One region of the Ornithinibacillus xuwenensis genome, then DNA from elsewhere that is predicted to be linked to it. Evidence: a T-box and tRNA genes for the amino acid it is inferred to sense, from the RefSeq annotation. Region 1 holds a T-box; the other holds one or more tRNA genes.
What was found. The T-box of region 1 lies ahead of tyrS (tyrosine--tRNA ligase). A T-box ahead of a tRNA ligase gene usually reads a tRNA of that ligase, here a tRNA-Tyr.
Positions count from the first base shown of each region.

Region 2: it encodes a tRNA-Tyr, which carries the amino acid that the T-box ahead of tyrS (tyrosine--tRNA ligase) is inferred to sense. The anticodon was not compared.

Region 1 is NZ_JBDIML010000011.1:21,753-37,244, reverse strand. It holds gene murC (UDP-N-acetylmuramate--L-alanine ligase) at 1-1,048, shown strand, start outside; gene ABC228_RS18545 (DUF948 domain-containing protein) at 1,280-1,681, shown strand; gene ABC228_RS18540 (YtxH domain-containing protein) at 1,700-2,023, shown strand; gene ABC228_RS18535 (cell division protein FtsA) at 2,063-4,201, opposite strand; gene ABC228_RS18530 (bifunctional 3-deoxy-7-phosphoheptulonate synthase/chorismate mutase) at 4,413-5,489, shown strand; gene ccpA (catabolite control protein A) at 5,674-6,669, shown strand; gene motP (flagellar motor protein MotP) at 6,729-7,553, shown strand; gene motS (flagellar motor protein MotS) at 7,543-8,325, shown strand; gene ABC228_RS18510 (acetoin utilization protein AcuC) at 8,339-9,493, opposite strand; gene ABC228_RS18505 (acetoin utilization AcuB family protein) at 9,490-10,140, opposite strand; gene ABC228_RS18500 (GNAT family N-acetyltransferase) at 10,140-10,793, opposite strand; gene ABC228_RS18495 (transglycosylase domain-containing protein) at 10,930-13,926, opposite strand; T-box leader at 14,048-14,268, shown strand; gene tyrS (tyrosine--tRNA ligase) at 14,325-15,492, shown strand, end outside.
Region 2 is NZ_JBDIML010000008.1:626-16,117, forward strand. It holds gene ABC228_RS16955 (hypothetical protein) at 250-810, opposite strand; gene ABC228_RS16960 (YwaF family protein) at 1,118-1,849, opposite strand; gene fabI (enoyl-ACP reductase FabI) at 1,934-2,710, opposite strand; tRNA gene ABC228_RS16970 (tRNA-Glu) at 2,956-3,030, shown strand; tRNA gene ABC228_RS16975 (tRNA-Val) at 3,034-3,109, shown strand; tRNA gene ABC228_RS16980 (tRNA-Thr) at 3,117-3,192, shown strand; tRNA gene ABC228_RS16985 (tRNA-Tyr) at 3,234-3,317, shown strand; tRNA gene ABC228_RS16990 (tRNA-Gln) at 3,328-3,399, shown strand; tRNA gene ABC228_RS16995 (tRNA-Lys) at 3,668-3,740, shown strand; gene ABC228_RS17000 (hydroxymethylglutaryl-CoA reductase, degradative) at 3,921-5,210, shown strand; gene mvk (mevalonate kinase) at 5,207-6,187, shown strand; gene mvaD (diphosphomevalonate decarboxylase) at 6,216-7,208, shown strand; gene ABC228_RS17015 (phosphomevalonate kinase) at 7,192-8,301, shown strand; gene rocF (arginase) at 8,440-9,339, shown strand; gene ABC228_RS17025 (aspartyl-phosphate phosphatase Spo0E family protein) at 9,388-9,543, opposite strand; gene sigW (RNA polymerase sigma factor SigW) at 9,776-10,339, shown strand; gene ABC228_RS17035 (zf-HC2 domain-containing protein) at 10,355-10,996, shown strand; gene cdaA (diadenylate cyclase CdaA) at 11,176-11,997, shown strand; gene ABC228_RS17045 (CdaR family protein) at 11,990-13,234, shown strand; gene glmM (phosphoglucosamine mutase) at 13,304-14,650, shown strand; gene ABC228_RS17055 (S9 family peptidase) at 14,912-15,492, shown strand, end outside.

The DNA of each region.
Region 1 (15,492 bases):
TCATGAATTTTTGGGTGAATGGCTAAAGCAATATACAAGTATTGCTGTAACAGGTGCACATGGTAAAACGTCGACAACAGGTTTGCTTGCACATGTTTTAGATTCTGTTTATCCGATTTCTTATTTAATTGGAGACGGTACAGGTAGAGGCCATGTGGATAGTAATTACTTTGTCTTCGAAGCTTGTGAATATAGAAGACATTTTTTAAGTTATGAACCTGACTATGCAATTATGACAAACATTGATTTTGATCATCCGGATTATTTTTCCAGTATAAATGATGTTTTTGATGCTTTTCAGTCGATGGCTGATAATGTTAAAAAAGGAATCATTGCATGTGGAGATGATGAAAAACTTCAGCAAATCCAAGCAAAGGTACCAGTGGTCTATTACGGATTTTTACCAGCAAATGATTTTCAAGCTCAAAATGTAAAAGAAACAGAAGTAGGTACAGAATTTGATGTCTTTGTTCGTAACACATATTATGACACCTTTACGATTCCTATGTATGGTAACCATCATGTGCTAAATGCACTATCTGTAATTGCAATATGCCATTATGAAGGCATGAATGCGGAGGATATAAAAAATATTAGTACATTTAAAGGTGTAAAACGTCGTTTTTCGGAAAAGAAAATCGGAAATCAAGTTATTATTGATGACTATGCTCATCATCCGCGTGAAATAAATGCGACAATTGAGTCAGCACGTAAAAAGTATCCAAACAAAGAGGTTGTTGCAATTTTTCAGCCACATACATTTACAAGAACGAAAACATTCTTACAGGAATTTGCGGATAGCTTGAATGCTGCTGATTTCGTGTATTTATGTGATATTTTTGGTTCGGCAAGAGAAGATAGCGGACAATTAACAATTCAGGATCTTCAAAAACTGGTTCCAAATAGTACAATATTGAAGCTTGACAAAGTACATGAATTAAGTGAATTTACGGAAAGTGTTTTAGTATTTATGGGTGCTGGCGATATTCAAAAATTCCAGCAGGCATACGAAGAAGGTTTAACTTCTGGTAAAGTAGAAAATGCATAACTAAATAAATCTTAATAAGCCTGTTACAAACTGTAACAGGCTTATTTTTATTAAATTTTATCCTTGAATCACTACATATTATTCGAAATTCATAATAGAAAAGCCTATAATGGAGATATACTATAATAGAATTGTTTCATGACCCAAATAATAGGGTATTATGAATAAGTAACAGCAAAATATGACAACTCGATAATGGTCAATTTAGAAAAGAAAGGAAGGATCATCATAATGGAGGTATTACTATATATTGCTGCTATTATTGCTGCAGTTGCTTTTGCAGTTTTAGTAATATTTTTAGCAATGACATTAAAGGCATCTACTAGAACATTAAACAACGTAGCGAATACATTAGAAGGCTTGGAGAAGCAGATGCAAGGTATTACAACTGAAACGACGGAATTACTACACAAAACAAATACCTTAGCAGAAGATATAAATCAAAAAACTGCTAAATTAGAAGGGGTATTTGATGGAATAAAGGGCATTGGGGAAACAGTTCAAGATTTTAATCAATCCTTAAGACGATTCTCTACAAATGTCTCTAGAGCAGCTTCAGAAAATGAGGATAAGGCTTCACAGGCTGTAACTTGGGGTGCTGCGTTATTTGATCTAATTAAAAAGAAAAAATAAATTAGGGAGGAATTTATAATGACAGAGAATAATGGAAAAGATTTTGTATTGGGTACAATTATTGGTGCAGCAGTAGGTGCTAGTCTAGCACTATTATTTGCACCGAAATCTGGTAAAGAACTAAGAGGCGATATTAATCAAGGTGCTGTACAGGTTCGTGAACGAGCTACGGAGTGGAAGGATATTGCCCAGGCTAAAGGACAAGAATGGAAGGATTTAGCTGTTATTAAAGGATCTGAACTAAAACAAAAGACACAGGATTTATCAACAAATGTTCAATCAAAATTCCAAAATATGCGTGAGAACGATAACCAATCAGATGTAGAAGTAGACGAATACTAAAATTAGAAGAGCTGTAGCATTGCTACAGCTCTTCTATTACTATTCATGCCATACGATGGATAAATTATCACCTGCTTGTACAGTCTCAAAGAAAGTAGTAGGCTGATCGTTTTTCATCATGGTAAACTTTCCGTTAGCATTCTTTAAATCAATATCCACATAGCGAAAGACATCTTGGAAGATAAAGTCTTCAATTGCTTTATCTTGAATTGAAATGTGATCGTTTAGCGCTAGGACGCTATCCTCATCTAACTCAATATCCCCTTTACGTATCATCACTTTTGGTTGTTTCATGGTAACAGCTTTGCCATTAAAGGATACTTTGATTTGATGATAAAATTCCTTCTGCAATTGCGCTAATAAAATTGAAACAGTAGGCACTTGCTTTGGAACGATTTTTAAATTATCATTTTCTCTTAATTTATAATCTAATGATGCGTTTTTTCCATTAACCACATATTGGGTTTCTGCTAAATCCAATGTTACTTTTCGATTATTAACGTAAACAACAAACGCTTTATCAGAAGGCGCTTGTTCAGGAGAGACTGCAGCTAAAAAGTCTCTTACTGTTTTTGGTGTTTCGAGCACGATATTATCACGGTCTTGAATGATATAATCTACTGATTTAACTTTATTATTCACATAATAAGTTGTTTTTAACTCATATGGTTGATCATTAAATCGGATTTTAGTGGCCGGAATATCGCCCAATATTTCATGTAGCTTGATTTTAGGTTGGTGACCATCTTCTCCTTTTTGGATGACAATTTTGTCGCCGTTATGAACAATATTATCGACTGTAGCGGGCTGTTCATTAAGTAGGATGGATGGCGGATTTCCAAATTCTCCGGGCATTGTAATCTGTTTTCCATTAAATGTGATTATAGATGCCATACCCGGCTTCCCATACAGTTTATTGACTTCAATTCCTGCCTGTACAAGACTATCACCAATCGTCAGCTCCTTCATTTCGAACATACGAATTACATTTTCATTTACCGTGATGGAAATGTAATGGATTGGGTTTTGCTTTGCTGCGATGGCAATTCCGATTGGTGTGACAAAATCTGGTCCCGTTGGGAGATTATCTGTCTTTTCTAAGGATTGAATAGCATCAATACCCCTAATCGCAACACGATTAGCTGGTAGCTGTAATTTATTGGCTAGCTTCGTTGTGAATTCAGGTGTTTGGCTGCCACCTCCAACTAACATGACAGCTTTTGGTGAAGCACCATTCAATTGAAGTATTTCCTCGGCAATAGATGATGCCAGCTTGTCTATACTATCCTCAATTTCTAAAACAAGATTTCCATAAGTAATAGTGGATTCGAAGCCCAGAATATCAGATACAGTTGCTTCTCCTTCATTTACGATAAGTCGTTTTGTTTCTTCTGCCATCGGGAAATCTAATAAATATTTGTCACTGACTGCTTCTGTTATTTCATCTCCTGCAATCGGCACCATTCCATATGCTGCAACAGTACCATTGTCTGTAATAGCAATATCGCTTGTTCCTGCTCCAATATCAACTAAGGCCACATTTAACCGTCTCATAGATTCTGGAATAAGAACCTGAATGGCAGCAATAGGCTCTAAAGTTAAGGCTTCCATTTCTAAATCAGCTCTGTTTAAGGCAGACAGTAACGACTCAACAACTACTTTTGGTAGAAATGTCGCAATAATTTCAACAGATGCAGATTGTCCACTTTGATCAATTAGTGAGCCAATTCTTTCCTGGTCAATTTTATATTCGAGGACGGAATAACCAACACAGTAATAGTTAGAATAATCACGATCAGATTCAATAGATGCAATTTTTACTTGTGCAGCATGAACGGCACTTAATTCAAGGTGCTTAATAGTCTCTAATTCTGTAATTGGTTTCTGGTCTAACTCTAGGGTGGCTGATGATGTAATGGTTTTTAATGACCTTCCAGCTGCAGCTACACATACCTTGTGTAACGGACCATTTGATTTTTCTAGTTGTTCTTTTACATACTTAATAACCTCTGCGACTTCCACGACATTGTGAATTTGGCCATCAAGCATAGAGCGTACTTGATGCTCTTTGACGCAGTGATCAATTAATGTATAAGATGATGATTCGCTCTTTTCTAATATTACCCCTGTAACAGAACGGGTACCAATATCTAGTGCAAAGATGTGATCGTTCTTCATTATGTATGTCCCCCTAAAGTAAAACGATTATAAATTAAATTATAGTAAAACAGTTTAGTATATCTTTCAGTATAAGCAGAATTTGTCTAATAATCTACCTTATTATTATAAACTTAAAGATGACAAAGAGAAAATTATTAGCTATAATTGTTTCAAAATGTGAACATGTGACATTTGTTTATTTTTTCTTTCCTTTTAGGAGGCTATCGTAATGAATCCAAATGATTTAGACCAACTTCGAGATAAATTAGATAATGTGAATTTACAGCTGCTTGAACTTGTGAATTTACGAGCAGCTATCGTGCAACAAATTGGTCAATTAAAAAGTAAGCAAGGTATGAATCGATTTGATCCAGTAAGAGAACGACAAATGCTTGATCAATTAATTCATTTTAACAATGGTCCCTTCGATAATTCTACAATTGAACACATCTTTAAAGAAATCTTTAAAGCAGGACTAGAATTACAAGAGGATGATCATCGAAAAGAGTTATTGGTTTCTAGAAAGCGTAAACCGGATAATACCATAATCGATATAAAGGGTGAAAAAGTAGGAGATGGTAATACACACTTCGTAATGGGTCCTTGTGCCGTGGAAAGCTATGAACAGGTACGTGAAGTGGCAAAAGCGGTTAATCGGAATGGAATTAAGCTTCTTCGCGGCGGTGCATTCAAGCCACGTACATCCCCATATGACTTTCAAGGGTTAGGAGTAGAAGGTTTACAGATTTTAAGAAGTGTAGCTGATGAGTTTGATTTAGCAGTTATTAGTGAGATTGTAAATCCAGCTCATATTGAGAAAGCAATTGATTATGTAGATGTTATTCAAATCGGTGCAAGAAATATGCAGAACTTCGAGTTATTAAAAGCAGCTGGTGATGTTGATAAACCAGTATTATTAAAACGGGGTTTATCTGCTACAATAGCGGAGTTTATAAATGCTGCTGAATATATTATTTCTCGAGGGAATGGAAATATTATTTTATGTGAGCGAGGAATTCGCACGTACGAAACTGCAACAAGAAATACATTAGATATCTCAGCGGTTCCGATTTTGAAGCAAGAAACCCATTTACCTGTTATGGTCGATGTGACACATTCTACAGGGAGAAGAGACCTATTGATTCCAACTGCTAAAGCTGCCCTTGCAATTGGAGCAGATGGAATTATGGCAGAAGTTCATCCCGATCCTGCAGTAGCACTTTCAGATTCCGCACAGCAAATGGATATCCCAACATTCGAGAACTTCTTGCAGGAATTGTCAAAATATACAACTTCTATTTCTTAAGTAAATAATTTTCATAGACTGATCGTAATGATCGGTCTTTTTCATTCATAAGGAAATAGGGTTGTATGAAGTTTCAATAATTTACTATTTTTTTTGTGTTTTTTTGCATGGTAGAGTATGATTATTACATAGTAATGATACGTGTCTTTTATATGAAGGAACGGATATACAGGAGGTAATTTTGATGACAGTAACAATATATGATGTAGCAAGAGAAGCGAACGTGTCGATGGCAACCGTTTCCCGTGTAGTGAATGGAAATCCGAACGTAAAGCCAACCACAAGAAAGAAAGTACTAGCAACTATTGAACGATTGGGCTATCGTCCTAATGCGGTTGCACGTGGACTAGCTAGTAAGAAAACAACTACAGTAGGTGCAATTATTCCCGATATATCTAGCATATTTTTTGCTGAATTAGCTCGAGGAATTGAAGATATTGCAACGATGTATAAATACAATATTATTTTAAGTAACTCTGATCAAAACAAGGATAAAGAGCTGCAATTGATTAATACGATGTTAGAAAAGCAGGTTGACGGGATTATTTTCATGGGTGGAAATATTTCTGATGAACATGTTCATCAATTTTCGACTGCATCTGTGCCAGTTGTATTAGCCGCAACCTATGATGGGACAGAATCAATCCCTTCCGTAAATATTGACTATGAAGAAGCAGCATATGAAGCAACGAAATATTTAATTGATAAAGGAAATAAAAAGTTAGCTTTTGTCTCAGGTAGAGAAGATGTAACCATCAATCAATTGAAGTATCAAGGATACTTACGTGCCTTAAAAGATGCGTCTATTCCAGTGGTGGAAGACTATATCATAAACGGTGACTATACGTATGACTCTGGAATGAAAGCAGTTGAACAACTCTTAAAGCTGAATGATAAACCGACAGCAGTCTTTGCTGCCTCTGACTCAATTGCACTTGGTGTCATTCATGGTACACAGGATTTAGGCTATAAAGTTCCAGAGGATTTAGAAGTATTCGGGTTTGATAATACTAAATTAGCAAATATGGTCCGACCTACTCTATCGACTGTTGTACAACCGATGTATGATATTGGTGCCGTTGCGATGCGCTTATTGACGAAATTCATGAATAAAGAGGAAGTAGAGGAGAAGAAGGTAGTATTGCCACACCGTCTAATTGACAGAAATTCAACAAAATAAAAAAAATGTCGATATAATCAATAGAATTGTTTACTACGCAAAAATTGGGGAGAGAGAGTATGAGAAAAAGAGATTTATTAACTCCTATCGGCATTACTGTAGGTTTTGTTATGATTATGTTGGCAATACTTTCCAATGCTGGTACAGAAGGTTTTATTTCATTTATTGATGTTGCTTCAATATTAATTGTTATTGGCGGTGTTATTGGATCACTACTAATTAACTTTAAAATGGAGCAAATAAAGCTAACCGGAAGAGTATTGAAAGAATCCTTTAATCAAAATGAACGACAGCTCACAGAATTAATCAATTTATTCATCCGACTATCAGAGAGAGCTAGAAGAGAAGGAATATTAGCTTTAGAAAATGAGCTAGATGATGTAGACGAACCATTTATTAAAAAAGGAATCCTATTAGCAGTTGACGGTATTGAACCAGAGGTTATTAGCGATATTATGAGTGCAGAAATTGCTGCAATGGAAGAACGACATTATCGAGGAAGAATGATTATTGTAAAATGTGGAGAATATGCCCCAGCTTGGGGAATGATAGGTACGTTAATAGGTCTTGTTCTCATGTTAAATAATTTACAAGATCCTTCTACATTAGGCCCTAGTATGGCTGTAGCGTTACTTACGACTTTATATGGTACGGTGCTTGCTAACTTAGTATTTATTCCAATGGCAAGTAAATTAGAAAATAAAACAGAAGAGGAAGTCTTCATCAAACAAATTATTATTGAAGGTGTAATTGGTGTTCAGTCAGGCCAAAATCCACGCATATTAGAAGAAAAACTCGGTGCCTTCCTTTCAAGTGATTCAAAGAATAAGAAGGACATGGAGGAAGAATCTTCATTTGTTGGGGAGGGTCTAAATGAAGCATAGGGTTAGAAGAAAAAAGGATGATAAAGGTGCTCCAAAATGGATGGTAACGTATTCCGATATGGTCACATTAATTCTTGTTTTTTTCATCTTGTTATTCTCTATGTCTCAGATTGATGCCTCTAAATTTGAAGCGATTTCAGAATCGTTTCGAAATCGTATGATATTTGATTTTTCTCCATCACCAGTACCGATGGAAAATCCAACTGAAAATACGAGTAATGAAGAAAAAGGTCAAACTACGAATGAGTTTGAAGTACCTTCAGAGGATAAAAAAGAATCAGAATCGGATGTAGAAGAAGCAGCACAAGAGGATTCACTACACGATTTAATGCAAGAAGTGGAAAGTTATCTTGATGAAAATAATTTAAATAATTTTGTTTCTGCAAATCGTTCCGAGCGAGGAGTTGTATTGGTCCTCCAAGATAGTATCTTATTTGATCCTGGTGAAGCAGAAATTCTACCTTCAGCACTTCCATTTTTAACGAAGGTAGGTACATTACTATCCCAAATTGATAATGATATTAAAGTTGAGGGTCACACAGACAATATACCCATGTCAAGTTATCGATATCCTTCTAACTGGGAATTATCTGGTGCAAGAGCAAGTAGTGTTGTTCGTTTCTTAGTCGATGAAAACAAGCTAAAGGATACTCGTTTTTCGATTTCGGGTTATGGTGATACAAGGCCTCTCGCACCAAATGATAATGCGAATAACCGAAGTAAAAACAGAAGAGTTGAAATTGTCATTGTAGAAAACGGCACGCAAAGTTAAAGGAGTTGAATAATCAACTCCTTTTTACTTTGGTGTACTTTAGCAAGTTTACTAGTGTGTTATAATTTTTTTCATTGATTTCTTGTTTTCTTGATATTTCAGGAATAGAGTCAGCTGAATCCTTCCACATTTCTGGTAACGTAACTGGAGCTTCTTTTTGCCATTTATTCAACCAGGAACTTGCTATATTACCACTTAAGGGTGTTCCTGTTTTCATGACATTCCATACTTGAGACCAAGCGCGAGGTACGACTCGCCATATATCATAACCGCCTCCACCGAGAGCTATCCATTTGCCATCACAGTACTGATTGGCAATTTCTGACGCAATGAGTGGTATTTTTTCATAAATCTCCATGGTGCCACATAAATGAGTTAATGGATCATAATAATGAGCATCGGCCCCATTTTGCGTTAGGATAATGTCTGGCTGAAAGAAATCAGCAATCTCCCGTAAAGCTTTTTCATAGACTTCAATAAAGGATTCATCCTGTGTAAAGGCATCGATCGGTAAATTAAAGCTATATCCATGACCTTCCTTAATACCCCGTTCATTCACATTTCCTGTACCTGGAAATAAATATCTACCAGTTTCATGGATAGAGAATGTACAAACAGTTGCATCCTCATAAAAAGCTAATTGGACACCATCACCATGATGTGCATCTGTATCCACATACAGTACCTTAAGTCCATATTTTTCCTGTATATATTTAATTGCGATAGCCGCATCATTGTAGATACAAAATCCAGAAGCCATTCGCTTAAAGCCATGATGAAGTCCACCTGCAAAGCTAGCTGCTTTATTTGTATCACCTGTTAACACAGCATCTACTGCCGTAAGAGAAGCACCGACTATTTTGGCAGCTGCTTCATGCATATTCGAAAATATAGGGGTATCCTCTGTACCAAGTCCAAATTTTTTTAACTGACTTGGTTGAAGCAAATTAGCTGATTTCACAGCATGAATATACGCAGGGTCGTGTATAAGCGCTATTTCTTCATCTGTTGCACTTCGAGGTTGGATTATTTCGTCAGCAGCCAGTTGCCCCGAGGCTTCTAGTAGTTCCTTTGTTAGCAATAATCGTTTTTGATTGAATGGATGTTCTTCGTAGAAATGATAGTCTAATAGTGACTGGTCATAAACAAATTGTACTGCTGTATTCATACTTTTGGCTCCGGAATATTATTTGGCCACATAAGCTCATAACCTAAGCTCCGTAGCTCTCGAATGATTGGTAGCGGATTCATTGTTTGAATTCGAAAAACTAATATCTTATATTGATGATCATTTTTATATGGATATACTAAGACAGAGGAAATATTTAGACCATGTTTACCGAAAACAGACGCAACCTCAGGTAGAATTCCTGGTTTATTTGGCACCTTCACCTCTATTTGTGAGCCTTGTATATGTGTTCCAGTTAGTTGTATTAGGGTATAAAGTAAGTCTTTTTCTGTTATAACACCAACGAGCTTATTATTGCTAACGACAGGGAGGCAGGCTATCTCACGGTCGTAAAAGATGCGTGCAACCTCTTCGACAAAATCTAATGGGTGTACTGTTATAACAGGACTACTCATGATCGTGTGTATTTCTTTTTCTAGAATTGATTTATCTTGTTTTTCTGTAAGAATCGATGGGTTTGCATCACGCACATCTCGATCAGATACTATTCCAATAACAGAATAATCGTCATCCACGATAGGAATATGTCTGATCTTATTTCCCGATAGTAGTTGGTGAGCAGTAGCAATCGTTTCATTTGCTCTTAACGTAATCACAGTCCGATTCATAATCGCTTCTACATGCATTATAACCCCTCCCTCATATTTCGTAATTGATGTCTTCTTAAAAATCGAAGTGTATCAAACTGAACAATTGAATTGTCTTGAACGTTCTTGCCGATACGTACCATTAGGCAATTAGCGGGATGTGATATAATCTCTGGATCATCGGTAGGAGCAGGTAAGAGTCCTCCAACTGCCATCATTTTCTCCATCACCTTTCGATAATCCCAGATACTTAGTTGAGTTCCCTTTAAATCCCAATGCCAGTAGTACTCAGTAGAGATAATAATATAGTTTTCCATATATCGGTCCATCATGGAGACCTTTAATAAATTGGAAGCAATTCCATAACCACGATAAGCGGGTATTACTTCAATGGCACCTAACTCAATTAAATTATCTATCTGAAAGGTAGACCATCTTTCCAATGCATCAGGGTATAGATAGGTTACATATCCGATTATGGTATCTTCTTTTCTAGCAATAATGATTCGGCCTTCTGGTAATTCTGCAATACCTAGGAGTGCTTGGAACTGTTTTGAAGCTGGACGAAATGCTGTTAAATCCTCATGGAAATTGTATGTTTGCAAGGTCGAAGCAGAAACTGGTCCTTCAATCACAATTTTTCCCAATGCGGTTTCTTTATCGATAGAATGATGTGTCATTCTATGTTCCATTTGTATACCACCACCGAAAATGTTAAGTCATTGTTACGCTTATGTTATATTATACAGGAATATCGTTTTAATTTTTAGTCTTTTTAAAGGTAAAAAAAACGAAGAGGAAAAAATCCTCTTCGTAAGGCTATCCAGTTTAGTTGTTATTTCCATCACCGCTGCCATCGCCATTTCCATTACCATTTCCATCGCCGTTACCATCATCGTCACCATCACCATTTCCGGTACCGTCACCATTACCACCATCATCACCGGTTCCATCTTCAGCACCAGGATCTGGTTCTGTTTCAGGATTATCCTCATTTGGATCTTCACCTGTGACTGGCTCATCTGGTTCTTTTTCAGGTTCTGAAAAATCTCCTACTATAATTTCTTTCGATGGGCTTGATTCTAATCCAAAGTAATCAACAGCTTTAACATGATAAACACCTTTTCCGGAAGGGATTTTAAATGATTCCTCAATGTTATTCCCGATTAGTTGGAATTTGGCACCAGGTTCACTTGCCTTATATATTCGGTATCCGATAACATCCTTACTTCCAGATTTCTTCCATGTAAGTGAAGAACCACTTTGTTTAACAGAGGTTGGAGCGGATGGTGCTTTTCCATCATCCGTTAATTCATCTCCAATTTCTGTATTTGGGAGACTGATTTTCTCCCATGCTTCTTTTCTAAATGCTGGGAACAGCTGTGATAAATCATCCAACTTATCATATTCCATACGCTTTAGGAAGTCAGGATTAAAGGTTAGACCATCGTCCTGAACGAATTCCTTTGGTGTGTTTGGTCCTGCCAGAACTGCTTTACCATCAACCATTACATAGGAACCGCTAATTAAACTATCATCTACTACTGTCGGAACAAAGTTAGCATTAAATATATCGGTCGAAACTAATCCGGCCTCTGAACATAAATCAGATGCTAGCATACCAGATGTTGCACAGATACTACGGGATACAATTCCACCTGGCTGCTTAAATCTTTCTGTTGTTGCAACAAGATCTGGTCTTATTTCGGAGGCTGCATTGATTAGCTCAGCCCATAGCTTCAAATTACGATTTGAGTGGTATAGACACGAACTACATTCTAAGGATTGTGGTATGTCATACCCTAACCAGCTGCCCATAGTAACATTTGGATTAGATCCAACAAAATGAACATCTTCTGCGTTCTGAGATGTACCTGTTTTTCCTGCCCAATCCACACTTCGATATTTTAGCTGTGATTGTAGATAGGAAGCCGATCCTTCTGTAACGACATCTCTCATCATATCAAGTGTTAAATAACTGGTTTGCGGTGTAAATACTTCAACTGGCTCACTCTTGTGCTCATAAATAACCTCACCATCTTTATTAGTAATTTTATCAATCATATACGCATCAACAAAATTACCACCGTTTGCAAAGGTAACATAAGCATTTGTGTTTTCTTCAATTGTGATTCCATGTGTTGTACCACCAATTGCAAGAGCCGGATTTGCATATTCATTATTTAAAAGTGAGGTAATCCCCATCTTCTTCAAGTACTGATCAACTGGATTATCGTTCATGATTTGGGTGTATACTTTGATTGCTGGAACATTATAAGAATCTGTTAAATGATCCCGAACAGATAAAAGTCCATGATATCGGTTGTCAAAGTTATTTGGTGTATAGGTGCCTCCAGGAGTTTGCCAAGTGGTTTTAACATCTGCTACCGGAGTACCCGGTTGAACAATTCCTTTTTCCATTGCTGGAGCGTACACCAATATTGGCTTCATCGTACTACCATTAGGTCGAAGAGTTGAAGTCGCATAGTTTATTTGATTTTCAAGACTAAACTCTCGTCCACCAAGAAAACTAATAACTTTTCCGGTACTATTTTCAATAAGAATAGCACCTGTTTGTACTTGTTGTGTAATCTGAACTTTTTCCCCTGTATTCGGATCGTCTATGAACCCAGTCCAATCTGGTCCATAACTGTCAAAGTTTTTGGCAACCTCTTGGAAGGCATCATACACCTCTTTATCGATTGTTGAATGTATATTATAGCCATTTTGACGCAAGTCACGATTTGCCAAAATCAAATACTCTTCTTTTAATGCTTCATCTTCTTCTAAATCTGCTTTTGTATAGCCATCTTCCTCAGCAAGAATATACATAAGTATTTCCTTCGCTCGTTTTTCGAGTTCAAAAGTTAAATACGGATATTTTTCAATTGTTGTTTCCGTATCAGTGACGAAATCCGCAACAATATCATATTCTAATGCAGCTTCATATTCTTCTTTTGTAATGTATTCCATTTCATACATTCTACCGAGAACGGTTTTCATACGATTAATTCCTGGCAACATGCCTTCTTCACTCTTTAAGCCACCACTACTCTCAAAAGGCGTATAATAGGATGGGCTTTGTGGTAAACCAGCTAAATAAGCTGCTTGTGGAAGAGTTACCTCATCTGCATTTACTCCAAATATCTCCTGTGCTGCCGTTTGTACACCAGCAATGTTTCGACCATTTGCCCCACGTCCATAAGGAATAATATTCAAATATGCTTCTAAGATTTGATCCTTATTGAAAAACTGTTCTAAACGCAAGGCTAATAATATTTCTTTTGCTTTACGTTCAAAGGATACTTCGTTTGTAAGAATCTGGTTTTTGATTAATTGTTGGGTTAAGGTACTCCCACCAGATTTAACATCTGAGTTCGTAAATTCCTGTACTAAAGCACGAATAATGGCCTTTGGTACAATTCCCTCATGTTCGAAGAAAAATTCATCCTCCGTAGCAACAACTGCGTCTTGAAGGACTGGGGAGATTTTATCTAATGTGGTTTCTTCACGGTGTATATCGGACTGTATATCTCCGAAATATATATCTCCTGCAAAATACAATTTAGATGTTTCTTCATAATTATAGATGTCTTTTTCCATATTCTCATAGGATCGAATTGGTTCATCCTTTACGAGAGATGCAAAGTATCCAAAGCCAATTCCGGCACCAAAGAACATCCCGATGAATCCGATGACGAGAAAGAACAACAAAACATTCCAAACAACATCATATGTAATTCGAGATGAACGCTGTACCTTACCAGTGCTCCAGATAGATTTTATCTTCGCTCCAGTTTTATGGAGAAATTCTTTAAAATTCACGTTAAAACCTCCTAATATTCCAAGAGTAATTATAGCATAGTAGGGGGGAACGGGGTACAAGAAATTTGTAAATATTGATTGCATTTTCTAATTTAATGTGATAAGAATAAATAATAATAACTTATTGGCTAAGAAGGAAATAGTAGTGTTGCAAATCCCTATCCAAGAGAGCTGGTGGCTGCTGAGAACCAGTATATATTTGCAAGCGAAGTACAATTCCGGAGCTATTCTTTGTTGGTAATGATTCAATCAATAAAGACGGTGAAGTCATCGTTAACAACCCCAAAGTGGCAATTCATGTTGTAACAAGGGTGGTACCGCGTGTTAAAACTCGTCCCTTACTGATAGGGAAGGAGTTTTTTTGTTTTTATTAGAAACTATATTGGAGTGTGAATTTGATGGATCTTTTAAAAGATTTAGAAAAAAGAGGATTAGTTAATCAAGTTACGGATCATGAGGGGCTAACAAAGCATTTAACAGAAAATGAAGTAACTCTTTATTGTGGATTTGACCCAACAGCAGATAGCTTACATATTGGGCACTTACTACCACTAACCATCCTAAAACGATTCCAAAAAGCGGGTCACAAGCCTATTGCTTTAGTTGGCGGTGGAACGGGTATGATTGGAGATCCTAGTGGTCGTTCAACGGAGCGTTCCCTAAACACGGAAGAGGTAGTAAAAGGTTTTAGTGAAAAGCTTAAAAATCAAATTAAGAGCATTTTAGAAGTGGATAAGGATGAAAACCCTGTTGTTGTTCGTAACAACCTAGATTGGCTTGGAAGCATGACTGTAATCGATTTTTTAAGAGATGCTGGGAAACACTTTGGTGTAAACTATATGCTTGCCAAAGAATCTGTATCAGCTCGTATTGAGCAAGGAATTTCTTTCACAGAATTTAGTTATATGATTCTACAATCTCTAGATTTTCAAAAGCTTTTTGAACAAGAAAATTGTACCCTGCAAATTGGAGGTAGTGATCAGTGGGGAAATATTACTGCTGGTATGGAACTTATTCGACGTGCTAGAGAAAATGAAGATGAAGAGATTAAGGTATTTGGTTTGACTGTACCTCTTATCACAAAAGCAGATGGAACGAAATTTGGTAAAACTGCTGGAGGAGCTATCTGGTTAGACCCAGAAAAAACAAGTCCATATGAATTCTACCAGTTCTGGATTAATACTGATGATCGTGATGTCATGAAATTCTTACGTTATTTTACATTTTTATCAGAAGACGAGTTGGCTGAATTAGATAAGGAAGTAGAAAATCATCCAGAAAATCGTGTTGCACAAAAGCGTCTAGCAGAAGAAATGACAAGGGTAGTTCACAGTCAAAAAGCAGTAGAGCAAGCACAAAAAATTACAGCTTCTTTATTTAGTGGAGATTTAAAATCACTTTCTGCTAGTGAGATAGAACAAGGCTTTAAAGATGTGCCATCCTTCCAAGCAGATAAAGCGGATATTGGATTAGTAGACCTGCTCGTCAATGCAGGTATTTCCTCTTCCAAACGCCAAGCAAGAGAGGATATTACAAATGGTGCAATCTACATTAACGGTGAGAGAC
Region 2 (15,492 bases), on a different contig from region 1:
CTCTTTTAAAATTCGATATATAGGCTTTTACTCCTATTAGAGTGGAAGCCTATTTTTATGTTTCCTAATTTGCAGCGAACATTATTATTTTCGGAGTTTGACCAAGCTATCAAATGAGTGAATAGCTATTGTTATACCAAGAGTTTTTCTGAAACACTTCCATAATTTTTAACTACCTTCATTAGTTTAGTGTATTTTAGTATCATGTATAATACTAAGTTTAAAGCCCAGCTGTAGGAACAGTTGGGCTTATTTTGATACGCTCAGTTTTTTAATAAATTTAGTTAGCCAATAGGATAAAAATACAACCCCTAAATCGATGAGGAAAACGTATAATTCATTCATACCTCGATTAAAGTCAACTAATCCCATTATTAATTCAAGAGATGCAAATCCAAAGGAAAATAATGCACTAACAAGAATGGTGAACAGGTAAAAGTTTTTGTTGTGATTTAAACAATACTGGTATACAAGCATAAAGCCTACAGGAAGAACAGATGACGTTAAACTAAAAGCAAATGGCAACAAAGGAATTAAGAAATATGTATGTACGAATAATGTAGTTGAGCCTAATACCGTATCGATGTATGTCCACATCATATGAACAGAAAAACCAAAAAATAATATTTCGAAAACCCTAGTTCTATCGATAGTAACGTATAATATAATTAGTGGAACAATTAATAATGCCAATACAAACCAGAATTGCCATGAATCGATATTGGAGAATTCTTTCCAATAGGATATCAATGAAGCGTTTTGATCGATACTTTTTTCATAAATATCATTCAACATTAAGCTTCTATCCATTTATTTTCCTCCTATAGTTTTTTAGAATCAGTTCCTGTATAGTTTGTAACAAACTTAATACTCTATACTACTAGTGTGAATCTAATAATAATTTTTAGCTTGAAATGTAAGTTGTTTTTCCTCTTGGAATAGGTTAAAAAACTACATAAAAGCAAAAAAATCCCCACTCAGTAGAGTAGAGATTTGAATTTCTGCAAGGCGGCTTCACTTTTTCTTGATACTTGTTTTGTTAACAGAGTTAAATAGTACTAACAATAAGCATAAGAGTTACATACAAATGCAACTCAGCTTACGTGAAAAAAGTGATTTATTTAACTTTATGCCATATTCGGCTAAATAATCGAGTGATGCCGTATTGTAGTAAGAATACGAATAACCCAACTAGACATAGATTTACATAATACCATAGCCCATTACCCAGTAAGTTAAGTGGGGTATTTGCTGAAGGTGCTCTTGCTAAAAACAAGAAATTAGCATTTGCCAAAGGGTTCATGATAAAGCCTATGATACCGGCATAACATAATAAATAGAGATAAGATTCTAGAGTCTTTTTCAGTGTTAAGGCAAACGGATTTGCGATAACGAGATAAATGCTAGCCCAAGATAAGAGAACATGATGTAAAAAGAATTGCCAAAATCGAAAATGTGGATAACCGTGATGTAACTCCGGTGTAATGATTGCTAAGAAAGATGGTATGATTCCAATAAAAAAGATGATTTGAATTAATTTCTTGTTCCTTGTATAAAGTGTGAGTATGGCGATTATTCCAGCTATGCTACATAATTGAAAAGGCAGGAACTCAGCAGGGTTCCACGAACCATTCACAATTCCCCAAGTTTGGTAGCTTAGCTCAGAAAGAATGAGACTGCTAAATAATCCCCAGCGTAATATCGTGTTTAATAATGACTTATTTCTTAATTTAGTTGAATAGATTACTAGAAATAATAAACCAATTATGTAGATGAAGATAATAACAAGATGATACTTTCCGAACACGTTAAATGGTTCTACAATGTTACTTCCAAACCAATCATTCATGTGTATCCCCCCGCAGGAATTCAATAGAGTAAAAGGACGCTTACTATTACTAGCAAGCGCCTAAAATGACAATTATACTATTCATCAACCACCCATTATATGGTAGCCAGAATCAACATGTAAAACTTCTCCTGTTACACCTCTTGAAAGATCACTTAAAAAGAATAGTGTTGCATCTCCAACTTGATCTTGATCAACATTTCGACGTAATGGAGCTTTCTCTTCCACAATTCCCATTTTCTCATTAAAGCCAGATACACCTTTAGCCGCTAGCGTGCGAATAGGGCCTGCTGACACGGCATTTACGCGAATGCCATGCTTTCCTACATCTTCTGCTAAATACCTTACACTAGCTTCTAATGATGCTTTGGCAACACCCATTACATTGTAGTTTGGTATTACTCGTTCAGCTCCAAGATAAGTTTGGGTAACGATGCATCCGCCCTCCGTCATTAACGGTTTTGCGGCTTTCGTTACAGCAACTAGAGAAAATGCACTAATATTTTGCGCCAATAGAAAACCATCTCGGGATGTATCAGCAAACTCACCTTTTAGATCGTCACGATCTGCAAATGCAACAGCATGTACTAGTCCGTGAATTACACCGACTTTTTCTTTTATTTCATGAAAAGCTTTTGTAATACTTTCATCATCAGCAACATCGCAAGATACAATGAGTTTCGCTTCAATATTATTCTGATCTAATAATTTCACTAACTTGTTATAGGATCTTTCTTGTCTATTCGTAAAAATCATATTCGCGCCAGCATTGTGTAATGATTTTGTTATTCCCCAAGCAATACTTCGCTCATTTGCAACACCCATTACAACAATATTTTTATTTTTTAATAGTTCCGTCATTTTGAACCTCCATTTTATGATTAACTATTAGTACCTTATTCTAATTTATCATTTTTTAAACTAAAAACCAATTTTTTTCAATAAATTTATTAATCTTTGGGCATTGATAACCTTATGAGGACGGGATTTTATAGGCTGCAATAAAATTTTTAAAAAAAATATCGATTTTCTCTTTACAAAGGGTTTAAATCTGTATATAATAAAATTCGTTGACTGCAAGACAAGTTATTAATTCCTAGTTTATTGGCCCGTTGGTCAAGCGGTTAAGACACCGCCCTTTCACGGCGGTAACACGGGTTCGAATCCCGTACGGGTCACCATATGGAGGATTAGCTCAGCTGGGAGAGCACCTGCCTTACAAGCAGGGGGTCACAGGTTCGAGCCCTGTATCCTCCACCATTACCATGCCGGCCTAGCTCAATTGGTAGAGCAACTGACTTGTAATCAGTAGGTTGGGGGTTCAAGTCCTCTGGCCGGCACCATTTTTATGTATAAAATACAAGAAAATAACTACACTAAATACGGAGGGGTAGCGAAGTGGCTAAACGCGGCGGACTGTAAATCCGCTCCCTCGGGTTCGGCAGTTCGAATCTGCCCCCCTCCACCATTTAGATTATTGGGCTATAGCCAAGCGGTAAGGCAACGGGTTTTGGTCCCGTGATTCCCAGGTTCGAATCCTGGTAGCCCAGCTTTTTTTATTTTTACGAGATGTTTTATACATATTTTTTGAGCCATTAGCTCAGTCGGTAGAGCAAACCGCTAGCATCTTTGAATCTTCTACTATGTGCAGGTTTGCGAGGAGTGCTACTTCACTGAATGATCTTGCAACACGACGAGCATCTTTGGAGAATTACTTCTACCGAATACACCACGGGTAACCCCGAACCATTCAATTTTATGAATTTTCTGGAAGCTGCTGGTGTCATGTAAACAATATTGATTTTTGAATCATTTCACGAGCCATTAGCTCAGTCGGTAGAGCATCTGACTTTTAATCAGAGGGTCGAAGGTTCGAATCCTTCATGGCTCATCAATAAAATAGCGCAAATAAAAACAAGGTTGTTATGTGTAGCAACCTTGTTTTTATTTGCATTTTAAACGTTTTTTTAACATAATAGATAGAGTAATTCTTTTTATAATAGGAAGAATTTAGCGCTATAAATAATAATAACTTTTACTTATAAATAGATAATATAAAGGGATGGTTGGTATGAGATCTTCTAGGATTCCTGGTTTTTATAAGAAATCAGTTGAAGAAAGAAAAGCGTTATTAAGTCAGACACTTGATCTATCAGCAGAAGATATAAAAGCATTGGATTCAGATGGTGTATTACCAGTCGAAACCGCTGATAAAATGATTGAGAATGTTGTCGGGACTTTTCAACTTCCTTTAGGATTAGGATTGAACTTTTTAATTAACGGGAAAGAATATATCATACCTATGGCAATTGAAGAACCATCCGTTGTAGCTTCTGCTAGTCATATTGCAAAGATAGTACGTGATGCTGGGGGATTTACTACAGAAGCATCAGAAAGAATTATGATTGGCCAAATCCAAGTTGTCGGGTGTGCTGATTACGCAGTAGCTAAACAGGCATTATTAGAAGCGAAGCAGGATTTAATTGATGCAGCAAATGCAGCTTATCCAAGTATTGTGGCTAGAGGTGGCGGTTCACAGGACCTGGATGTTCGAATATTAAACGATTCCCCGAATTCTGATTACGGAAAGATGCTTGTATTACATTTATATATCGATACTTGTGATGCAATGGGGGCAAACATTGTTAATACAATGGTTGAATCCTTAGCACCAACGGTGGAAAAGTTGACCTCTGGAAAAGTTTACTTACGTATACTATCTAATCTCGCTGATCGTTGTGTCGCTCGGGCTAAATGTGTAATCCCCCCTAAATTATTGGTTACTGGCGAATATTCTGGTGAAGAGGTTAGAGATGGCGTGGTTCATGCCTTTGAATTCGCAGATTCTGATCCTTATCGTGCTGTTACCCATAATAAAGGAATCATGAATGGAATCGACCCTGTAGTAATTGCAACAGGAAATGATTGGCGAGCTGTGGAAGCTGGAGCACATGCATATGCAGCTCGTTATGGAAGCTATCGCTCCATGACAAAATGGTATGTAGATGCGGAAGGTAATCTCGTTGGAGAATTAGAGTTACCAATGTCAATTGGTACTGTAGGCGGAGCCATCCGAGTACATCCAGTTTCACAACTAGCGCATAAGATATTACATGTAGAATCAGCTTCAGAGCTTGCACAAGTAATTGTTTCTGTAGGTTTAGCACAAAACCTTGGTGCTTTAAAGGCACTCGTGACAGATGGCATTCAAAAAGGCCATATGGCATTGCATTCACGTTCTGTTGCTATAGCTGCAGGCGCAACTGGGGAGATGATTGATATTATAGCTGAACAATTAGTGAAAGAAAAAGAAATCCGTGTAGGTAAAGCTAAAGAATTGGTGGAACAATATACAAAATGAGTGCAGAAAAGGTAACCATAACAGATAATTATATAACGACTGAAAAAACCGGAATCGGAGTTGCGCATAGTAAACTAATATTGATTGGCGAGCATGCAGTTGTACACGGGCAACCTGCAATAGCAATTCCCTTTCCTTTGGTAGGTGTAGAATCGGTAATTGAGCATCGAACTGGACCTATTAAGTTTGATAGCACTTTTTACCAAGGTACGATGGATTCTGCCCCCTTGGCGTTAGAAGGAATCGTCAATAGTATTCATTCTACGCTAAGCTATCTAGGTCTTCCTAAAAGGGATATGATTATACGAGTTAAATCGTCCATACCTCCTGGAAAAGGACTGGGATCAAGTGCTTCGGTTGCGATTGCAATTATAAGGTCTCTCTTTGCATATGCAGAAGTGGAATATTCAGAGAAAGAATTATTAAAATTTGCCAATATAGCTGAAAAATTTGCTCATGGATCACCAAGTGGAATTGATACATTGACAATTACTTCCGAATCGCCAGTTTGGTTTGAGAAGGAACATCCAATAAGCTTTATAAGACCGAATGAAGACTTTCATTTCATTGTGGCTGATTCCGGTCGAATTGGTGATACTCGATCAGCGGTTGAATCTGTTGCTCATTTATTAAAGAAGGCTCCGAAAAAAATACAAGCAAAAATCGAAAGAATTGGTGAGCTTACACATCTTGTTAAACATGCATTGGAAAAAGCGGGAAAGAACTTATTGGGGCAAATGCTAAATGAGGCTCAAAAGGAATTAGCTGCTCTTGGTGTAAGTGATGACGGTTTAGATCGATTGATTAATTTTGCTCGAAAAGAAGGAGCACTCGGTGCGAAGTTAACAGGTGGCGGTAATGGTGGCTGTATTATTGCCTTAGCCAAAAATGAGATACACTCAAGACAACTCGCTGAGAAGTTAAAAGAGTTCGGTGCACATGCTGTTTGGCCATTTGTGCTAAGAAAGCAGGATTAATAAACAGTATGTGAAAAGGGGAACCATAATGAAAGCAATAGCAAAGGCACATACAAATATTGCATTAATAAAATATTGGGGAAAACGGAATGAAGCGTTGATTCTCCCAACCAATAACAGTCTATCGTTAACATTAGATGGATTTTACACCTCTACTCGAGTCGTGTTTAAAGAAGATTTACAAAAGGATACCTTCTTATTAAATGGCACGCGTATTGAAGGGGAACAATATAATCGAGTTACGCAATTTCTTGATTTAGTTCGTAATCTAGCACAGAAGAATATCTACGCAGAGGTTGAGTCTATCAATGCGGTCCCAACAGCTGCAGGATTTGCTTCCTCGGCCTCTGGTTTTGCTGCACTTGCTGCTGCTTCCAGCAAGGCAATTGGATTAGAGTTATCGGATTCAGAACTATCTCGCCTTACTCGCCAGGGCTCTGGGTCAGCATGTCGCTCGATATTCGGTGGGTTTGCAGAATGGCAGCAAGGGGAAAAAGCGGATGGTTCAGATTCATATGCTGTCCCGATTGCCCCGCAAAACCACTGGGATCTTCGCGTTGCTGCAGTTGTTCTCTCGGCAAAAATGAAAAAAGTATCCAGTAGGGCAGGGATGAAGAGAACGGTAGAGACTTCTCCCTTTTTTAAAGGCTGGATTGAAAGTATTCCTAGTGAGATTGACGCAATTAAACAAGGTATTTTAGATCGCGACTTTGAAAAGGTAGGAGAAATTGCCGAAGCAAACTGCCTAAAGATGCATGCAACAACCTTAGGTGCTAACCCTCCTTTTACGTATTGGTTAGATTCGACTATGTCGGTTATGCAATCTGTTCAGGCATTAAGAGCATCTGGTATTCCTGCCTACTTCACAATTGATGCTGGACCAAATGTGAAGGTTCTTTATCTTCCTGAACATGAAGAAGAAGTTCAACAAACACTTCGAAGTATACCGGGAGTGGATGATGTAAAATTGAGCTGTGCAGGGCAAGGTATAACCTATTTAGGGGATGACGAATTTGTCTAACTCTTCCTTAACGATACAAGTGCCTGGAAAATTAATGATGGCTGGTGAGTTTGCGGTCTTGGAACCGTATCAACAGCTAGCTGTTATGGCTGTTAATCGTTTTGTATATGTAGATATCCAAGAAAGTAAAACCAATCGTATATCATTAGAAAAATTTATGCTTCGTGATTTAAGCTGGGAATATCAACAAAATCAAGTTAGGATTGCAACAACAGATAGCAGGGTGAATTTTGTTGAAGAGGCGATGTCGGTCGCATGTATGTATTTGCAGGAAAATAAGTATCCTTTAAAACATCTTTCCCTCCGTATAAGAAGTGAATTAGATGATAAAGATTCAGGGAAAAAATATGGACTGGGCTCGAGTGCGGCAGTAGTTGTAGGTGTCATAACAGCAGTTTTACAAATGCATGTAAAAGAAAAACCGGATCCACAACTAGTGTTTAAGTTAGCGTCTATCTCGCATGTAAGAGCACAAGGAAATGGGTCTGGAGCAGATGTTGCTGCTTCAGCTTATGGTGGGATATTGCACTATTCCTCTTTTCAAGCTGAATGGCTAAGAGAACAGTATCATCATAATGAATTTATTTCCAATCTAGTCGATAGCAACTGGCAATTCCTTTCGGTTAGACCAATGAAACTTCCGAGTGATATTTATCTTTGCATCGGTTGGACAGGTAGTCCTGCATCAACAGGAAATCTTGTTAAACAAATAATAAGCTTGAAGGAAAGTAAGCCGTTAAAGTTCCAGGAATTTTTACATAGTAGTGAGGAAGCGGTTACGAACATTATGACTGGAATAGAAAATGAGAATAAATCCTTATTGTTTAAAGGTATTAAACAAAATAGAACGGCATTAGTAACAGTAGGAAAAGAGGCGCAAACGGAATTAGAAACCCCAATGATAAAAAAATTATGTGATTTAGCTGAACAACATGGAGGGGCAGCAAAGCAATCAGGAGCCGGAGGCGGTGACTGTGGAATCGCTTTTATGCCATCACCAGAAAGCGCTAAAGCGTTAGAGGAAGCTTGGCGTCAAGAAGGAATCATCCCGTTAGATCTTCTTCCGTACCCTAATGGAGCTAAGGCCATATAGAGTAGGTATCGTCTCGGATGACGGTGCCTATTTTAGATTTAACACAATCTGAATCGATGTATAAATATTCAAAAAGTTGTCGAGTTGAGTCGTTCAAATAAAGTAAGGTACAATAAATGTTGGAGGTGGCGGTAAATTATGAAAAATAAAATTTCTTTAATTGGTGTCCCAATGGATTTAGGTCAAAGTCGTCGTGGGGTAGATATGGGGCCAAGTGCACTCCGTTATGCTGGAGCAATTGAGAAGATAGAGAGCTTAGAATATGACATACATGATCTGGGGGACATAGCAATAAATCGTCCCGCAACTACTGTGGATAAAGAAAGTAATTTAAAAAACTTAGAGCAAGTTATAGAGGCAAATGAAACGCTAGCTAGAATGGTGGATGAAGAGATTCAAAAGGATCGATTTCCACTAATAGTAGGTGGGGATCATAGCATCGCAATCGGTAGCTTAGCTGGTATATCCAAGCATTATAAGAATCTTGGTGTCATCTGGTATGATGCGCATGGAGACTTGAATACGAGTGAAACATCACCATCTGGTAATATTCACGGAATGCCACTAGCGGTTAGTCTAGGTATAGGTGATGAGAGATTAACGAATCTATTTGGATATGCACCAAAGGTTAAACCAGAAAATATCGTAATTATTGGCGCTCGTTCATTAGATCCTGGTGAAAGAGAATTAATTCGAGAAAAAGGAATTAAGGTTTATACCATGCATGAGATTGACCGAATGGGAATGTCTGCAGTAATGGAAGAAGCGATTCATTATTTGAAGGAAAATACAGACGGAGTTCATCTCAGCCTTGATTTGGACGGGTTAGATCCTACAGAAGCTCCAGGTGTTGGAACACCGGTCTTAGGAGGCATGACATATCGCGAAAGTCATTTAGCGATGGAAATGTTATCTGACTCTGAACTAATTACGTCATTTGAAGTTGTAGAGGTAAATCCAATATTAGATGAAAAAAATAAAACAGCTACATTAGCTGTTGGATTAATGGGTTCTTTATTTGGCGAGAAGCTTAAATAAATCCAAAAAATAAAAAGGCATTAATGTTAAATTGATGTCTTTTTATTATTAATTATTCGTCATATTATTCATTCGATACTCATTTAATAGATGATCTAACTTTTTACTTTTTTCTACGATTACTTCCGAGTTTAATTTATGTGTATCACTAAGTGCAATCATCTCTTTGCGACATTGCTCTATCTTTTGCAAAAGCTTATCCATACGATATTCCCCCTATTACATTACATTAAACTATAATACCCGAATAAATTATTATTTTGCAACACTAAATTAAGAAAAATACATATTTTTTAGCTATAATGCGTTATAATGGAATGGAAAATGTTTACTATTTAATTTATTTATAAAAATTCGCCTAAATTTATAAAAAAAGTGAAACCTTTTTTGATGTAATTCGTAAGGTTTAATACCGCATTAAGCGGAGGTACAAGAGATGGAATTAATGATCAGAGAGAAAATCAAACAAGTAAAAAAAGGGAATCAAGCTGCATATGAAGATGTGGTGATGTTTTATCAAGATAAAATATATCAACATTGTCTAAGAATGCTCGGGAATACGCACGAAGCAGAGGATATTGCTCAGGAAGCCTTTATACGTGCGTATGTCAACATCCACTCCTACGATGATCGTAGAAAGTTTTCAACTTGGTTATATCGTATCGCGACGAATCTGACGATAGACCGGTTACGTAAACGAAAACCTGACTATTATCTTGATGCTGAAGTAAAAGGGACAGACGGCTTAGATATGTATTCGCAACTAGCTGCAGATGATAGACTTCCTGATGATGAACTAGAGGGAAGGGAACTTCAGTCATATATTCAAAAACAAATAGCAGAGCTTCCTCCTAAATACCGCGGTATCATTATGTTACGCTATTTAGAAGACTTTTCCCTTCAGGAGATTAGTGATATATTAGATATTCCAATAGGGACGGTTAAAACAAGAATTCATCGAGGTAGGGAAGCATTACGTAAAAAGCTTCGTCATGTTTAAAAGGAGTGAATCCAATTGGATTGTAATAAAGAAGCATTGAGTTTGATGCATAAACATTTAGATGGAGACATCACAAGAGAAGAAGAGTCCAGTCTAAAGACCCATCTTGAAGGGTGTTTGGAATGTCAAAAACATCTTCATGAATTAAAAAGAACCATCACATTAATTCAAAGTACAGAAAGTGTTAAGACACCTGATGATTTTACGCAGAAGGTAATGCAACAGTTACCAATCGAGAAAAAGCATGTGAAATATTTAAGATGGTTTAGAATGCATCCAGCCCTTACGGCGGCTGCGATATTTTTCATCTTTATGTTTACAGGACTGTTCTCGGCGTGGGAACAAGGTACAAAATTAACGGTTTCGAATCCAGATAATTTAATTATCAAAGGTGATACCGTTATTGTACCTGAGGGCGTAACAGTTAAAGGAGACTTAGTTGTTCACAATGGTAATTTGAAAATTGATGGTGTTGTTGATGGAAACGTAACATTAATTAATGGAACGTTAATTGATGAGGATGGCTTAGATAGTGATGGCTTAATGGCATCGGTCGGCGAGGTCAATGGTGAATTAAAGGAAGTAGATCGAATCTTTGAGTGGGTTTGGTACCATATTCAAAATCTGTTTAAAGGAATATTTTCTATCGGTGAGTAAAAAACCTGGTTTAGTGGCCAGGTTTTTGTTCATGTTAAATAATAAGTAAAATTTTAATCAATGAATGTTCGGTATAAATTCGGACGGGCTAAGTAACGAATAATCATGCAAATTATGATATAATAGATACGGTATTTTTTATTTGGAAGAGAAATTGATGTAAAGAAGGAAGTGCAGACATGCCGAATGGGGATTTTACTTTTGTGGACCTACTCAGAATAGGCGTTGATATAGGTCTCGTCTGGTATGTTTTATATAAATTAATCATGTTAATTCGAGGCACAAAGGCGATTCAGCTATTAAAAGGTATCGTCGTTGTTTTTGTGGTACGTCTATTAAGTATATTATTTGAACTGAAAACGTTAATGTGGGCGACTGATCAGATAATTAGATGGGGATTTCTTGTTATTTTCATCTTATTCCAACCAGAGCTCAGAAGAGCATTAGAGCAAATCGGTCGTGGAAACCTCTTCTCAAGAGGCTCCAGATCCGAAGAAGAAAAGTTTGAGAAAATGATTACAGACATTGTTCATTCCTGTAATTACATGGCGAAGCGTCGTATCGGTGCTTTGATTACAATCGAACGTGAAACAGGTATTGGAGAATACATAGAAACAGGGATACCTATTAACGGTAAACTAACACATCAGCTATTAACCAATATCTTTACACCGAATACGCCACTCCATGATGGTGCAGTTATTATTAAAGAAGATGAAATTGTTGCAGCTGCATGCTATCTACCTTTATCCGAAAGTCCTTTTATTTCCAAAGAACTTGGAACAAGACACCGAGCGGCAATGGGTATAAGTGAAGTAACTGATGCTTTAACCATTGTTGTTTCTGAGGAGACTGGTAGTGTCTCTGGAACCAAGAATGGTGAGCTCCGTAGGGATTTAAGTCAAGACGGATTACGAGACTTTTTGCTTGAAAACTTATCTCCAACTCATAGAACTTCCGAGAAAAAGACTTGGAAGCTAGGAGGGAAAAAGAATGGATAATTGGTTTAGAAGCAAATGGTTTATCCGGGGACTTTCTTTAGGGTTTGCAATTTTGTTATATGTATTTGTCTCCATTGAGGAAGCAGATACTGCCAATGACAGTTCCATACCTTTTTCTGTTTTGTTTGGTGGGTCCTCAGAGACAAAGGTAATTGAAGATGTTCCATTAGGAATTCGAATAGATAGTGAAAAATATGTCGTTAGTGGTGTGCCAGAAACAGTTAAAATCACCTTGGAAGGACCATCAAGTGAATTGACGCCAACGGTTGAACAGCAGAACTTTGAGATGTTTGTCGATTTACGAGATCTAAAAGAAGGCGAACACGAGGTGGAAATTCAGTATGAGGGTATTTCAGATAAGCTAGGTGTCTATGTAGAACCAAAAACGATTAATGTCATTATTGAAGAACGAGCTTCGAATGAATTTGATGTTAGTGTCGATTTCATTAATGAGGATAAACTTCCGGAAGGCTATGAGGTATCTGATTATGAGTTGAATACAGATACCGTCACGATTACCAGCTCGGAGGAAGTTATCGATCGAATTGCGATTGTAAAAGTATTTGTTGATTTAACAGGGGTAACCGAATCAATCAAGAATAGAGAGATTCCTGTCAATGTCTATGACAGTCAAGGTAATGAGCTAGGCGTAATCGTAGAACCAGCTACAATTGTTGTATCTGCTACCATTGATAATCCAAGTAAGAAGGTTCCGGTGAGTGTAGCCACAACGGGTGAGTTACCGGAAGGATATACGATTAAATCAATGGTACCATCTGTCGAGGAAGCTGAGGTATTTGCGATAACAGAGATTTTGGAGAGCTTAGAAGAGGTAAAAACAGAACCAATCGATCTGTCTGAGTTATCTGAATCAGGAACGATGAAAGTTGGCTTAGCTTTGCCAGAAAGAGTACAAGCCCCAGGTGTTGAGGAAATCGAAGTGGAAGTAGTACTGGAGCAAACAAAGTCTATTGATGATGTAACCATTGAGGTGGACAACCTAGGCAGTGGTCAATCCGTTAGTTTTATTGAACCGGATGACCCGCAAATAAGTATATCCGTCACGGGAAATGAACAAGATGTTAAGGAATTAAGTGCAGAGGACTTTCGGGTCTTTGTAGATGCTGACGGACTAGATACTGGTGAACATACCGTGCCGATAACAATTGAAGGTCCGGAAAATGTTACGTATAGCGCGAACATTAAGGAAGTAACGATTGAGATAGAAGAATCTTAATAGAACGAATATATGGTGAATCGTACTTAAATAACGTCCAGATACAGGATGTAAAGGAGAGGTACAAAAATGGGTAAATATTTTGGAACAGATGGTGTAAGAGGAGTAGCAAATAAGGAACTAACGCCTGAACTAGCATTTAAATTAGGGAGATTTGGCGGCTATGTTTTAACAAAGGAAACAACAAAACCTAGAGTGTTAATTGGCCGTGATACACGTATTTCCGGGAATATGCTAGAAGGAGCTTTAGTAGCCGGTCTCTTATCCATTGGTGCTGAAGTTATGCGACTTGGAGTTATTTCAACACCTGGTGTTGCTTATCTAACAAAAGCAACAAGTGCACAAGCTGGGGTTATGATTTCGGCATCTCACAATCCTGTTGCAGATAATGGAATTAAGTTTTTTGGACCAGATGGTTTTAAATTACTAGATGCCCAGGAAGAAGAAATAGAACGACTACTCGATCAAGAGGACAACCTACCAAGACCAGTAGGTGCTGACATCGGTGTAGTTGCAGATTATTTTGAAGCGGGTCATAAATACCTTTCTTTCCTAAAGGAATCAATCGATAATGATTTTGAAGGAATCAGTATTGCGCTTGATTGTGCACATGGAGCTACGTCTGGCCTAGCTACTCATTTGTTTGCAGATTTAGAAGCTGATTTATATACAATTGGTGCATCTCCAGATGGCCTCAATATTAATGATGGAGTAGGTTCTACTCATCCGGAAACACTACAGGCTTTCGTTGTGGAAAAGGGAGCAGACATTGGGCTAGCCTTTGATGGAGACGGCGATAGATTAATTGCTGTTGATGAAAAAGGAAACATTGTTGACGGCGATCAGATTATGTTTATATGTGCGAAATATATGAACGATAAAGGATTCCTACGTCATAACACGGTAGTTTCAACTGTAATGAGTAATATTGGATTCTATAAAGCGATAGAAGAAAATGGCATGCGTAGCGATAAAACAGCAGTTGGGGACCGGTATGTCATGGAAGAAATGCGAAGAGGTGGCTACAATCTAGGTGGGGAACAATCTGGTCATATTATCTTCTTAGATTATAGTACGACTGGAGATGGGATGCTCTCAGCTATTCAGTTAGTGAATGTCATGAAGGAGACTGGTAAACCTTTATCAGAGCTTGCTAGCGAAATGACAGTTTTTCCACAAGTGCTAAAGAACGTTCGCGTTACCGATAAAGAGAAAGCATTAAACGATCCTACCATTAACCAAGAAATTGAAAAGGTAGAAGAAGCTTTAGGAAGTAATGGACGTGTTCTAGTAAGACCATCTGGTACAGAACCACTTGTACGTGTAATGGTTGAAGCGCCATCAAAAGAAGAGTGCGTAAAGTACACCGATCAAATTGCAAATCTAATCGAAGATTTATTAGGTATAAAGGAATAAAGGAATAAAGGAACTGCTCTCAAAGGGAGCGGTTTTTTTTATGGAAATCTGCATACCAGCTTAATGCATACTTTCAAAAAAATCAGTCTGGAGTCGTAGTTAAAAACCAACCTCCGACTATTCTAATAAAACCTTGTACTTCGTATAATGGAAGAAAGGTTCTTAAGCTGTCAGAAAATAGTGAAATACGCTATACTTAACGTATAAGTATAATTTTTCTAACAGCTTAGATTATACAAAAAATTTAAGGGGGAAAATGTGATGCTAAATTTTTCAAAACCAACCGTTGAACAATTTTTGCGTACGTATGTGATATCTGATTTTGCTGTAAGCCGAGATGAGAAACGACTCATTTTTAACACGAATTTAAATGGCAAAATGAATTTATGGGCAATGGATTTGCCAGGTACGTTTCCTTACCTATTTGCGCAAAAGGATCAATCAACCAACTTTATTAAATTCGATCCAGAAAATCGCTATGTTTTAACGGGATATGATCATGATGGCGATGAAAATTATCAAATCTATGCCGTTCCGAGTGAGGGTGGTATACCACAAGCATTAATAACTGGAGACCCTTCTGAAAAATATTACTTTGCACACCTTAGTAAAGATGGGAATCGAGTCTATTATTTAACGTCTGAAGGGAATTCTAACTTTCTAAATACACGTGTTCGAAATCTTGAGGATAACTCCGATACACTTGTTAACGAAGGTGAGAAGGGTCCAACCTATCTTGCGGCAGTATCAGAAGGTGAAGATGTTTTCGTTTATATGCGACTGTTAGCAAATACATATATACAGTTGTTTGTAAAAGATGGCGAGGAGATGGTTAGCTTAAC